Regions from separate parts of the Pseudoalteromonas sp. AOP7-A1-14 genome, predicted to be linked through region 2. Evidence: riboswitches for the same ligand, from Rfam matches in the RefSeq annotation. Region 2 holds a riboswitch; the other holds the start of a gene.

Evidence for each region. A riboswitch is a leader RNA that binds a small molecule or an ion and turns the genes downstream of it on or off. The one in region 2 is predicted to bind lysine.
Region 1: linked by a shared signal. The riboswitch ahead of dapA (4-hydroxy-tetrahydrodipicolinate synthase) and the one ahead of lysC (lysine-sensitive aspartokinase 3) in region 2 are both predicted to bind lysine.

Annotation. Positions count from the first base shown of each region.
Region 1 is NZ_JBQSVO010000077.1:4,287-10,394, reverse strand. It holds gene ACT3RM_RS12150 (succinylglutamate desuccinylase/aspartoacylase family protein) at 1-523, opposite strand, end outside; gene ACT3RM_RS12145 (PLP-dependent decarboxylase) at 539-1,744, opposite strand; gene ACT3RM_RS12140 (2,3,4,5-tetrahydropyridine-2,6-dicarboxylate N-succinyltransferase) at 1,744-2,484, opposite strand; gene dapA (4-hydroxy-tetrahydrodipicolinate synthase) at 2,500-3,384, opposite strand; lysine riboswitch at 3,525-3,714, opposite strand; gene ACT3RM_RS12130 (DNA-3-methyladenine glycosylase I) at 3,882-4,577, shown strand; gene ACT3RM_RS12125 (protein adenylyltransferase SelO) at 4,588-6,003, shown strand.
Region 2 is NZ_JBQSVO010000088.1:6,647-12,754, forward strand. It holds gene ACT3RM_RS13180 (ATPase) at 1-1,709, opposite strand, end outside; gene ACT3RM_RS13185 (condensin complex protein MksE) at 1,709-2,254, opposite strand; gene ACT3RM_RS13190 (hypothetical protein) at 2,260-3,555, opposite strand; lysine riboswitch at 4,402-4,574, shown strand; gene lysC (lysine-sensitive aspartokinase 3) at 4,652-6,055, shown strand.

The DNA of each region.
Region 1 (6,108 bases), on a different contig from region 2:
TGTGTAAATCTAATACAATATCGGATTGATGAGCGAGTTTTTGTAAGTTAAGTGCGATACGTTTACCCGTGGTAACACGATAAGCAGGGCCGCTTAGTTGTTGCTCTACATCGTTAATAAGCGCTGCCCTAAAGGCTGTCTTTAAGGTGTCGTCATCACTGTGCGCATATTCAGTTGCAAATTGAGCCGCTAAGTGATTATTGCAGTGATACATACGATTCCAATTTGTGCCTGTAATAGGATCGAAACGACCAAGGGTAAACTCGCCGGATTTTTGGTTACAACCGATAGGGTTAGCATAAGGGACGAGCGTAATATCACCCCTAATTTTGAGGTGTTTTATTTGCTCGAGTAATTGGTAAATAACGGCATTACCTTGTACCTCAGCACCATGCATGTTCGCTTGGATATATACACTAGGCCCTGAACCATCCCCTTCAATACGATAAACCGGTATTGATAACGGTAAGCCATTAGCGACTTCCCCCACGATGATATTTTCTTGCTGTATCACATTGCTCATGGTTTATCTCAGACCTTATCGTAAATAGTAGCTGGCATCTTCAATACTGCGTATGCAGCTGACATTTCCTTGCTCTAACGTATATTCACCAGCAAGTTCATGGCATAAAAAGTAAGGCATACTTTCAGTGAATCCATAAGCACCACTTTGACTAAATACAAGCCAGTCTTGTTCGTTTAAATCGACTGGAAGTTGATGCTCACCTAAGCAATCGAGTGCGGTACAAAGAGGTCCATATAAGCTCATCGTTTGGCTTTTTGCAGTCGACTCTCGTAATAATTGTACAGGAAAGTCTTGATTGGTTACCGCTGGGCGAAGTAGGTGGTTAATGCCTCCACTTAAAATAACTTGCTGTTGAGCGTAGTTTTGCTTAGCTTCGACAATAGGTGTTGCATAATGTCCACATTCACCCACTGCGTAGCGACCAAGCTCCATCCATAATTCCTCAACGCCCGCTTGTTGTTTTATTGTAGTAAGAGAGTTAATTAACTTATCCCAGCTCAGTGTGGGGGCATCTAAAGTATAAGGGATACCTAGCCCACCGCCTAAATCAAGGACTTTTAAATTAATTGATAAGTCGTTTGCAAGCTTGACTAGAGGGTCAATCATTTGTGACCAAAGATCCGCTAGCTTCTCGCTACTAAGCATATTGCCCCACTGAAATATATGTAGGCCATCAAAGTTAAGGTTTGGATAGTCGCTTATATTAAGCGCTTGCCATTCATCACAACCTAAACCAAAGGGGGTTAGGCTATCACCACCTAAGGGGTTTTTCTCACCTTCAGGCCAGCGTAATTGCACGCGTAATAAAACTTGTAGTTGGCACTGCTGTTGTGTTGCTTGTTTGTTAAGCCAGTGGACTTGGTTGATACTTTCAGCTACAAAAGTGCGTACACCGCGACTAATGAAGTGTTTAATTTGTTTTGGGCTTTTAGCTGGCCCTGTGTTGAGCACTCGGTTGCTACTAACACCTTGGTTAAGTACTTGCTCAAGCTCCCCTTTACTAGCAACATCAAAATTAAAGCCTGCCTTATCTAAACTTTGAATAATTTTAGATAAGGGGTTTGCTTTTACCGCGTACCAAAGCTTTATTTCTGTTTGCGTCATTAAATGCGCTAAATGGTTATTTAATACATCAAGATCGTAAATAAAAAAAGGGGAGTCTAGCTCTGCAGATAACTCATTTAAGGCATTTTTAACTGGTGTGCTCAAAAAGCTCATTATCGTAAAACCTCTTCAAGTAATAATGATGCGTCACTTTGCTCATCGCGGTATTTCACAATTAACGCGCATGACATGCTCAAGCCTTGCTCGCGGGCCCATGTGTTTGAAGCAGGGCGAGAGCCCGGTATTACAATAGCGTACTCTGGAATGGGTTCACCTTTATCAAGTTGACGCTCATTAACACAGTCATAAACAGGAATCGTCGCTGATAAACGTACCCCAGGGGCAAGTACCGCGCCTTTTTTAATTACAACTCCTTCGACAATGACACAACCTGCACCGATAAAAGCATCATCTTCTACTACAACAGGACTTGCACCAATTGGCTCAAGTACCCCGCCTAGTTGCACAGCAGCACTTAAATGTACATTTTTACCTACTTGTGCACACGAACCCACTAACGCGTGGCTATCAACCATAGTGCCTTCGTCAATAAAGGCACCAATATTTACATACGCTGGCGGCATGATAATAGTGCCTTTAGCAACATGCGCACCACGGCGTACACTGGTGCCACCAGGAACCATACGTACACCTGCCTCTGCAGCAAAGCTTTGCGGAGCTAAGTTATGCTTGTCTACAAACCCCCCTGGAAATTCTGTATTAGTGCCGTTTTTAAAAGATTCTAATATACTTTGCTTAACGGTAACGTTTGCCTGCCATTGGCCGTTATCATCTTGTGTTGCTGCGCGGACTGCGCCTGCTTCTAAATCGTTTAATAGTTCTAACCAGCTCATTATAAAAACCTGTATTTAATGCCAAGATAAAATGGTGTTGTTCGCATTGGTAATGCAATCAGTTTGCGTTAACTCACAATGAGTTAGCGGGGGTCGTAAATAGGGAGTATTAATGCGACCTTGTTGATGCATTAATACTTTTACGGGAATTGGGCTTGCCACGGAAAATAAGCTCTTAATGGCTTTAGACCAATCAGCAAATAAATTGGGATGTTGACCGCTTAAGCTGCGCTTAACAAATTCGTGAGTTTGCTCAGGCCACGCATTGGCGGCTACCGATACTAAGCCTTTAGCGCCAGCTTGGGCAAAGTAAGGCATCAGTGCATCGTCACCACTGAACATTGCCAGGTTGGGAGCGGTTTCTCTGAATGCTTCAAACTTGTTGATGTCGCCACTAGCTTCTTTTAGTGCCCAAAGCCGTGGATGATGCTGTAAATTACGAACAACATTAACGGGTATATCAACGGCACTGCGCCCCGGTACGTTATATAACATACAAGGAAAGCGACTGGTATCCAGCAGGCTTTCAAACCAATGTGTTTGCCCGACTTCACCGGGCTTTGCATAAAGAGGTGAACCCAATAAGTAGCCATCAATAGGGAGTTGATTACAATATTCAACCCAAGCAATTTGCTGCTTTAAGTTCATACCACCCACCGCGACCATTAATGGCACTCTCGGGTTTAATTGACATACATGCTCAACAATCGTTTGTTGTTCTTTGAGTGTTAAAGCTAAGCCTTCACCGGTGCTACCAAGTAATAAAATACCGTTATTGGCAGCTTGTTGCTGAGCAACAAGTCCAGTTAAAGCATCATAATCTACTTCGCCTTGTTGGTTAAACGGCGTAACTAATGCTGTCCATAATGGGAAGTCATCTAAATTAAAGTTGTTGATCATCTCTCACGAACTTATAGAGCGTTCGATGAATCAATTGGCAGGCGTTAATAAATTTTTGCCATGTATGCGTCATCGAACATATTATAATTCGAAGAGCGAATGGGCTTAAAACAATAGGGCACAATAGCCTTATTATTACTAAGACCAGAAGCTCTCCACCAAATAGTTGCAGTGTCTGCACTTGGTGACAGTCGCTAGGATTCAACCTAGTCGCCCGAAATGCTTATATCACACGATAAACACTTCTCGGCGTTAATTCCCCTCACGTATGGTCGATGGAGTGTGTGCTCCTACCATACGCTACCTGAATAACGCACCTCTTCCAGCCCTGAGTGCTCGCTTGTAGCCAACACACATAAATAGGGAATGAGCAGAGATTAAAGCATTTTAGCCGTCTAGGTGTCAAGCAGGTTTTAGGCGATCGTTTTTAGTAAATGGTTACGTATAGTGTAATTTTTTCGTACACTAATACAAAGATTTGCAGGGGTAATTGAGTAATGGAAAAGTTTCAAGATATATACCAGCGAGCGCTTGAGCGTAAAGGCGGCGAAGCCATGTTACAACAACTATTAGTCGCCCCAAATACAGCCCAGCAACTAATGGCCATTAGTGATGATATTTGGCTTGAGGAGTTTACACGCAAAGTATTTCAAAGTGGCTTTTATTGGTCAGTGATCAATAGCAAATGGCCCGGCTTTAGAGAGGTTTTTTGGGACTTTAGTATCGAGAAATTACTAATGATGCCTCCGGACATGCTCGAGCAAAAAGCAAGTGACGAACGTATTGTTCGTAACTTTAAAAAAGTACAAACTATTCCTGAAAACGCTTATATGATCCATGAAGCAGCTAGTGAGCATAGTAGCTTTAGCCAATTTATTGCTAATTGGCCAAGTGAAGATATTATTGGTTTATGGGCATACTTAAAAAAGCACGGTGCACGATTAGGCGGTAATACAGGACCTTATACTTTACGGACTTTAGGTAAAGATACATTTTTGTTATCTCGCGATGTTGAAAGTTACCTACGTAGTCACAAGATCATTGATGGTGGTCTGCAAACTAAAAAATCACTCCAAAGCACTCAGAATTTCTTTAATGAGCAGCAACAACAAAGTGGTTTGAGTTTGCAAGAATTAAGCTTACTTGTTGCTTACAGTGTAGGTGATAACCGTGTTGGCATTAAGGCTAATTAAAGGGTGATTTATGAAACTTATTTCTCGTTACACTGATATTGCGGATGCCTTTTCCGTTACAGATACACCGACCCCTGTTGGTGCACCCGAAGTTTTACTTTGGAATGACCATATTGCTGAAGAGCTAAATATTGACTTAAATTCATCACAGCAAGCACTTTACTTTAGTGGTAATAAAATAAATAGCGATGTGGCGCCAGTCGCACTGGGTTATTCAGGCCATCAATTTGGCCACTTTTCACCACGTCTTGGTGATGGACGTGCGCATTTACTTGGCGCGATAGTCGATAAAAACAACCAAGCGTGGGATATTCAGCTTAAAGGTGCGGGAGCAACGCCATTTTCACGCGGGGGGGATGGTCGGTGTAGTATAGGCCCTGCGGTACGTGAATATATTATGAGCGAAGCCATGCATGCCCTTGGTGTGCCAACAACTCGCTGCCTAGCGGTTGTTGCAAGTGGTGAGCCTGTATATCGTCAAACCCCTTTACCCGGTGCGATTGTTACGCGAGTAGCTAGTAGTCATATTCGCGTAGGCTCATTTCAATATTTAGCAACTCAAGGTGATGTAGCTGGATTAAAAGCACTTGCAGACTTAGCTATCGCACGCCACTACCCAAAAATAGAAGCAACGGGCACTGAACGTTATTTGGCTTTTTTAAACGCAGTTATGCAAAAGCAAATTGAACTCGTTGTTAGTTGGATGCGAGTCGGCTTTATTCATGGTGTAATGAATACTGATAACACTTTAGTAAGTGGGGAAACTATTGATTACGGCCCATGCGCGATGATGAATGACTTTGACTTTGATACTGTGTTTAGCTCAATAGATCACCAAGGTCGGTATGCATTTGGTAATCAGCCCAATATTGCTAATTGGAACTGCGCACGACTGGCAGAGAGCCTAATCCCACTGATTAGTGATGATGAAGAGCAAGCCGTTGAATTACTTAGCTCGATAATAAATCATTTTGCAGATCAGTTTAACCAAGCATTCACTGAAATGTGGGAACAAAAACTAGGGTTAAATCGCTCACAAGCAAGTGATAACGAGTTGGTGTCAGAGTTATTGACCTTGCTAAAGCAATATAACTTAGATTATACCAATACTTTTAACGATCTAACGCAAAGTTTAAAAGACCCACAAATGATACCAGCGGTACTTTCTAGTTGGGCGAAAAAGTGGCTGGCGAGAACCGATGAGTTCAGCTACGGTAAAATGAGTGAAGCAAACCCTAGGGTTATACCGCGAAACCATATAATTGAAACAATTATTAGCGACTTTATTGAACATAAGCATAGTGCGCAATTAGACGAGTTTTTAAACGTGTTGAAAAATCCGTATCAGGCTGACAATGAAATATCAAAATACCAAGATGTTAGTGGGGACCTAGATAAAAACTATCAAACTTTTTGTGGCACCTAAGTATAAAGTTCGGTTGTTAGGAGCGTTAAGCTTTAAGTAAGTTATCATAGGCATTCCCTATTGATTATATTTATCAATATTATTGCTTTTAGCTTGCTGATATTA
Region 2 (6,108 bases):
CTGTTTTTTTGAATATCCTGTAAGTAGTCGTCAACTTGTTCGCGCTCAGCGAGTAATTGTTCCTTTAGCATGGCTTGAGCGTCAATTGATTGCAGCATAATCTCAAACTGCTCAAAGCGTTTAAGTGCGCTCTCAGCACTCATTAGCTCTTCGTAAAGTGACTCTTTTTCATTTTGCTTGTCCGCTACATTAGCTGCAACCTCACGCTGTTGTTTAAATTCTTTTAGAGAATTTTCAAGAGCATTTAATTGGGCGGTTAATTGCTCTTTGTTTTCGCCACTTTGCATTTGCACGGTTGAGAGCTTTTTTAGCTTAATAGTTGCACCGGGCAGGGTAAGTACGCTGCCTTTCACGCTATCTGATAACTGTTGCAAAAATGCACCAAAAGCATCTTCGTCAGTAATATCAATATCGCCACTGCTGGTGGTAGCAAAGGAAAGGATGTCGGGGTTTAAAATGCGTGAAATCTCTTCGACTTCTTTTAACGATAAATCCTCACGCATACGAGTAAACAAATTAAACTCAAGGTTCTTAAGCTGGAGCTTTAAGCTTTTTATTTGTTTTTGCGTTTCACTTATACGGTAATCAAGGGTGTGTAAGCTTTGCCCTTGTGCGCTATTAATTGAGTGCGAAAGTGACTCGTAACCTTGCCTTAATTGGTTAATACTAGTTTTTAGCGTAGCCATATTCACCAATTCAAACTCAGATTTTAAGGCATTAAAGTCTAGAAACCATTGCTCTATTTGAGTTTGTTTACGTTCAATATCACGCGATTGCTGTACGTAAAGCTGCTGTTTTTGTTCAAACTCATGTTTTTCGTGATCGATGTCTTCAAGGGCAATGTTAAGTTCGCTTAACTGTGCTTCTTGATAGGTATCAAAATCAATTAAGGCTTGGTCTATTTTTGGCGCATAAGCTGCCAGCTTACCTTTAAGAACCGTTTGGTTTTCAAGCATCGATTCAAGCGCAGAAATGGGATCTTGCATTGACTCAAGCGCTCTTAATTCCCGTTTAGATCGGTTTACTTTATCAAACGAGCGGCGCCAGACTTCATAAAAGTCAACTTTGGAGTTGGACATGTGTCGCTCAAACACTCTTAGCATAAAGCGTTTAACATCGCTTGCGCCCAATTTATGCAAGTTTAATATGCGGCGAAATATCTCTTTGTATATAGCTGAGTCTTGCACATTATTAAGCGGGATCATTTTTAAATTTATATCACCATCATACGCAGTAGCACCGCCCATTAATAATGCATTTAATTCTTGGGCTTTAAGTTCGATAGGGTTAAAACCTTGCTCTTTTAAGTGACTAAAAAGCTTGGTGAACTTAATAATGGTTTTGCCCTGGGTATACTGTTCAAGATTTAGCTTGCCTTGATAGCAAAAAAATTGATGTGCGTAACCGGCAATTTTACCAAGGCCTGCAACGCCTATAACTACAGGGCCTTGTGGCAGGTCAGCTTCGAGTAAAATGTATGATTGGTCAGACGAAAAGTAAAACTTACGGGTTTCGTCTAAATCGTGGCCGTCCCATTCAGTAAGGCGTAAATCATTTATAAGTGGGAATTGTAGGGCATTTATTACCGAACTTTTACCGGTGTTATTAGGCGCACAAATAGAACTACTTTTATCCAGCGGAATAATGCATTTGGCATAGCCTGCGGTGTTCAAAAGTGCCAGTTTGCTGAGGCCGTAAAGGTTTTGCATTATTCGTCCTCTCCTAGGTAGGTTTCTTCGCTTACTTCCATTAATGCATCTATATAACGATAAACAGGGGGTTGTAACATAAAGCCGGCTTCTACTTCACGACAAAGACCTAAGCGGATCATGCGTAGGTATACATCTTTTCGTAGATCAGAGCCTGAAAATATCTCTAGTTGATCAAACAGGTGCTTGTTTTGTTGCACTAAAGTTTGCATTAGCTCCAAATCGTTCACTTCATCAAACAATGCGCGCAGCGGGTCTTTACCTGTATTGGCATAATGCTCAATTAGAATATAAATCGTTAAGGCTATCGCGCGGGAAATTTTCCCCATGTTTGGTGTACTTTCGTCGCTAGCTAAGTAATAAAAACCGCGGCTATCGTGTTGTAATTCGTGGCCAAGAGCGGTAAAAAGTACGCTATATTGTTCAATGTATTGGTCAAGTTCTTGCCACATTACGGTATCTTGCTCACTAATGTGATAACCCGTCACAAGCTTTTTATTAATTGCTTGTAGGTGGCTTAGTTCATTTAAATTAATTTGGGTCATAGTAATTACTCACACCCTGTTTGAGATTGTTTTGCGTCAATAGGTTTTGTATTGAAAGGCTCTGTATTAAATGGGAATAGCGAAAAGTGTTGACCGGCAATTTTAACTCGCATTTTTTCATCGCTTTGGCTTATTTCAATGTCAGTATCACTGACTAACTTTTGATATAAAAACAGCATTTCGTCGGCTTCAAGATCAGGATAACTATCACCTAAAAAGGTCAATAGCGGCTGTGGCTTTTTACGGTTTGTATTAAAGCGCTTTTTAAAATTGGCTTTCACATTATTATAATCTGGAATGTTAGGAGCTACGTAGGCTGGCACATCGTGTTGGTCAGGTAGTTCGTATTCACTGTGCTCAAACTCAACCAGCCCGGCCATGTAAGCGATAATATGGCGCTGCTGGCCTAATGAAAAGCGCTGCGCGTCAGATACAAAATGAGGTTGCACGGTACTTAGCATATTATCTACACCATTTTTACGCACTAAACCAAGCACTTTAGCGGCTTGGCGGGTGATTAAGTTATTACGACGTAGTTCTTCACGCAGTGGCATCAGCATATCCGCACTTTTGCGTAGGCTTTCACGGCCGATTAAATGCATTTCTAAAATACGAGTACGTAGTTGCTCAAGCATACGCTTGTCTTGGTATGCCTTACCAGAGCGTTCAATGTGCGCTATTTGGGCACTTATTTGTGCTTCAATGGTTGTTAAGCAAGCATGAAAGTCACCACGAATATCAACCATTTCAAGCATTGGTTCGATGTATTCATCAAATGCTTCAATCACCGCTTTATAACGTTTTTGTAGCGATTGTACCGCGTTATTGGCTTTAGCTTGTTCTACTATATTTAAGATTGCATTTTCATTGTGCGTAAATAACTTCATTATTTTTCGCACACGATCATCCATAATGCGGCTAAAACGGCGTAATTCGTCAAAATCGTCAATTTCACCGGCATTAGCTAGGCGGTTACCAAGGCGTGATAAGTCATCAACTAGTACGCTAATTTCTTGGGCTAGGCCTAAATGCTCTTCTTGCAATAAAAAAGTGGCAAAGTCGGCGATTGCTCGGTTAATTTCAAGCTGTGACGATTTCGCCAAGGGAATTATTATATCTTGGCTTAATAGCCGGTTTGTTTCTTTGTAAATACGCTCATTTGACCATGATGGTTGCTTTTGTCTTATGGCATTTTGTACGTCTTTTAAACTGAAATCAGCCATCTTAAAACGTTTAAATAACAGTTCTAACATGCCCCAATGCTCAGTAATGGTATTTAGTAACTTTTTAGCTGGGATCATAAGCTCCAAAATCCTAGTTTTTGCTTTAACAGCGATTAGTCGCAGAGTTGTAAATCAGCAATAGTTTTACACAGCCTTTGATACTAGAGTGCTCGTCGTGTCGCTGTTTGCACTTAATATGCAATTTTATACTTCTATAAAGGTTATTCAAACACCACGGTAACTGCAATTATTTTAACCTTGATAATGCTTGCATTCGTGCTCATCGCTATAGAGGGTATTATCCATGTAAACAAGGGCGAAACTACCTTTTCTTTGGCAGTTAATGCTGAATTATCTTATTTATCTCGGAGCTTAATGGGCAAAGGCCCGAAAAAATACAACATTAACTCGGCCACTATATTTAGAGATTGCCGCACTCTAGCTGTTTTTAATAGCTGCAATGAGCGCTGTTGTTTATTTAAACTCGTAAGGTTTTATCCAAAATACAGTGAATAGAATAATGCCAAGCGCGATTAGCAAACGCAAGCTGATGTTTTTGGTTGGTGTTTTTTCGTTCTTATTTTCATCGTTTTCTGAGCATATTACTGCCGTGTTTATATCTCTTGTGGTGTTATTGCTTTCGAGCACTAAAACGACCTTAATATTAAGTGTGTCTTATTATTGACTATGCAGCCGGTATTGTTGCGATAAGTAAAGTAAATACACTGACTTTTATGAGTTTTACCTATGTCAGTGTATTTATTAATTGCTTATAAGTTAGGTTATAGGGCTCTTATATTGCAGATAGTTTGGGTATAATAACTTTAAAACAACTTGACAGCTAGACGTCTAAACGATAAATTCCAAACCCCGCTTCTATAGCGGGCTTTGTTATTTTAGGCGTTTACTTAAACGGTTAATATAACATTCAGAAGAGGTGCGATACTTAGGTACTTAATGTGAGGCGACGTAAGCCTGTGACCATTAACGAGGGAAGTACTCGCCGAGAAAAACAACTGAGCGTCGCGGTGGTTTTTCGGTTTATGGGGCTGAATCCTCAAAACTGTCACCAAATTAGGTGGAGAGCTTCTGGCAGTGGACTTTTCTTATCAAGCACCCCCTTGCCAAGTTCTTCTTGTATTATCGTGGTATGAATGCCACAAAAGGAGACGACATGAATACCCAAGTAGCTACAAATAACGCACAGCAGCCTACTCATATAGTAAAGTCAGACTATGTGGTCGCTAAATTTGGTGGCACCAGCGTAGCTAATTTTGATGCGATGAGTCGTTGTAGTGAGATTATTGTAGCCGATAGCAAAGTGCGTGTAGTGGCAGTGAGTGCCAGTGCCGGTGTGACTAATCATTTAGTAGCGCTATGCAATAAAGATTTATCAACAGATGAGCGGTGCAGTAATATTGCAGGCGTGCTGGCTATTCAAGAGTCTATTTTAAGTGAGCTATCACTGGATGCCGATTTAGCCCATGGCTATGACGAAACCATTAAAGCGTTTCAAGTACTTGCCGGTGAGCCTTTAAAAACAAAACAATCACACGATGAGCTATTAAGCTTTGGCGAACGGTTGTCGTCGTATTTATTTACCCAAGTACTGCGTTTAAATGGCTTAAATGCACGACGTTTTGATGTACGAAAAGTATTAAAAACCGATAGTCAGTTTTCCAAAGCGACACCAGATGTTGCTGCAACAGCCGCAGCGGCAAAAGAGTATTTAATACCGCTATTAGAAGAGCAGGTGGTTGTTACACAGGGATTTATTGGCTCTGATGAGGATGGTAAAACAACCACGCTTGGTCGCGGTGGCTCTGATTACAGCGCTGCATTACTCGCTGAAGCCGTAAATGCTAAAAGCGTACATATTTGGACAGACGTAGTGGGTATATTTAGTACTGATCCGCGTTTATGTGTAAACGCTACGCCTATTCCACGGCTAAGTTTTGACGAAGCCGCTGAAATGGCAACCTTTGGCGCAAAAGTATTGCATCCTGCGACTATTTTACCAGCAAGTAGAAGCCATATTGGTGTATTTGTTGGCTCAAGCCGCGAACCGCAGTTAGGCGGCACCTGGATTGAAAAAGAGAAATCTAACATACCGGGTATTCGCGCTGTTACCCAGCGTAAAAACCAAATATTACTAACTCTTAAAAGCCCTGAAATGTTATTAGCCAGTGGCTTTTTAGCGCGAGTATTTACAATTTTAAGCGAGTTTAGTATTTCGGTTGATTTAGTTACTACCTCCGAGATAAGTGTAGCCATTACACTTGATAACGCGCCTAATGCCTCGCGCCCAGAACTTGATCAGGACTGCTTAGATAAATTGGCCAAGTTTTGTCATGTATCGGTTGAAAACAACTTAACGCTGGTGGCCTTGATTGGTTCTGAAATTCAACTTCGCCAACATGAAATTAATTTAATGCAGGTATTAAGTGATTTTAATATTCGCTTAATATGCCATGGTGCGAGTAAGCACAACTTATGCTTTTTAGTTGAGCAAGGTGAATCAGATCTTGTTGTTCAAGCAATCCACCGCCGGTTATTAGAAGTTGAAACCGCCGCGTAATTAGCTTACATGTAGGTGCCTGGCTGTAAGTATTGAACCTTAAGCGCTGATTT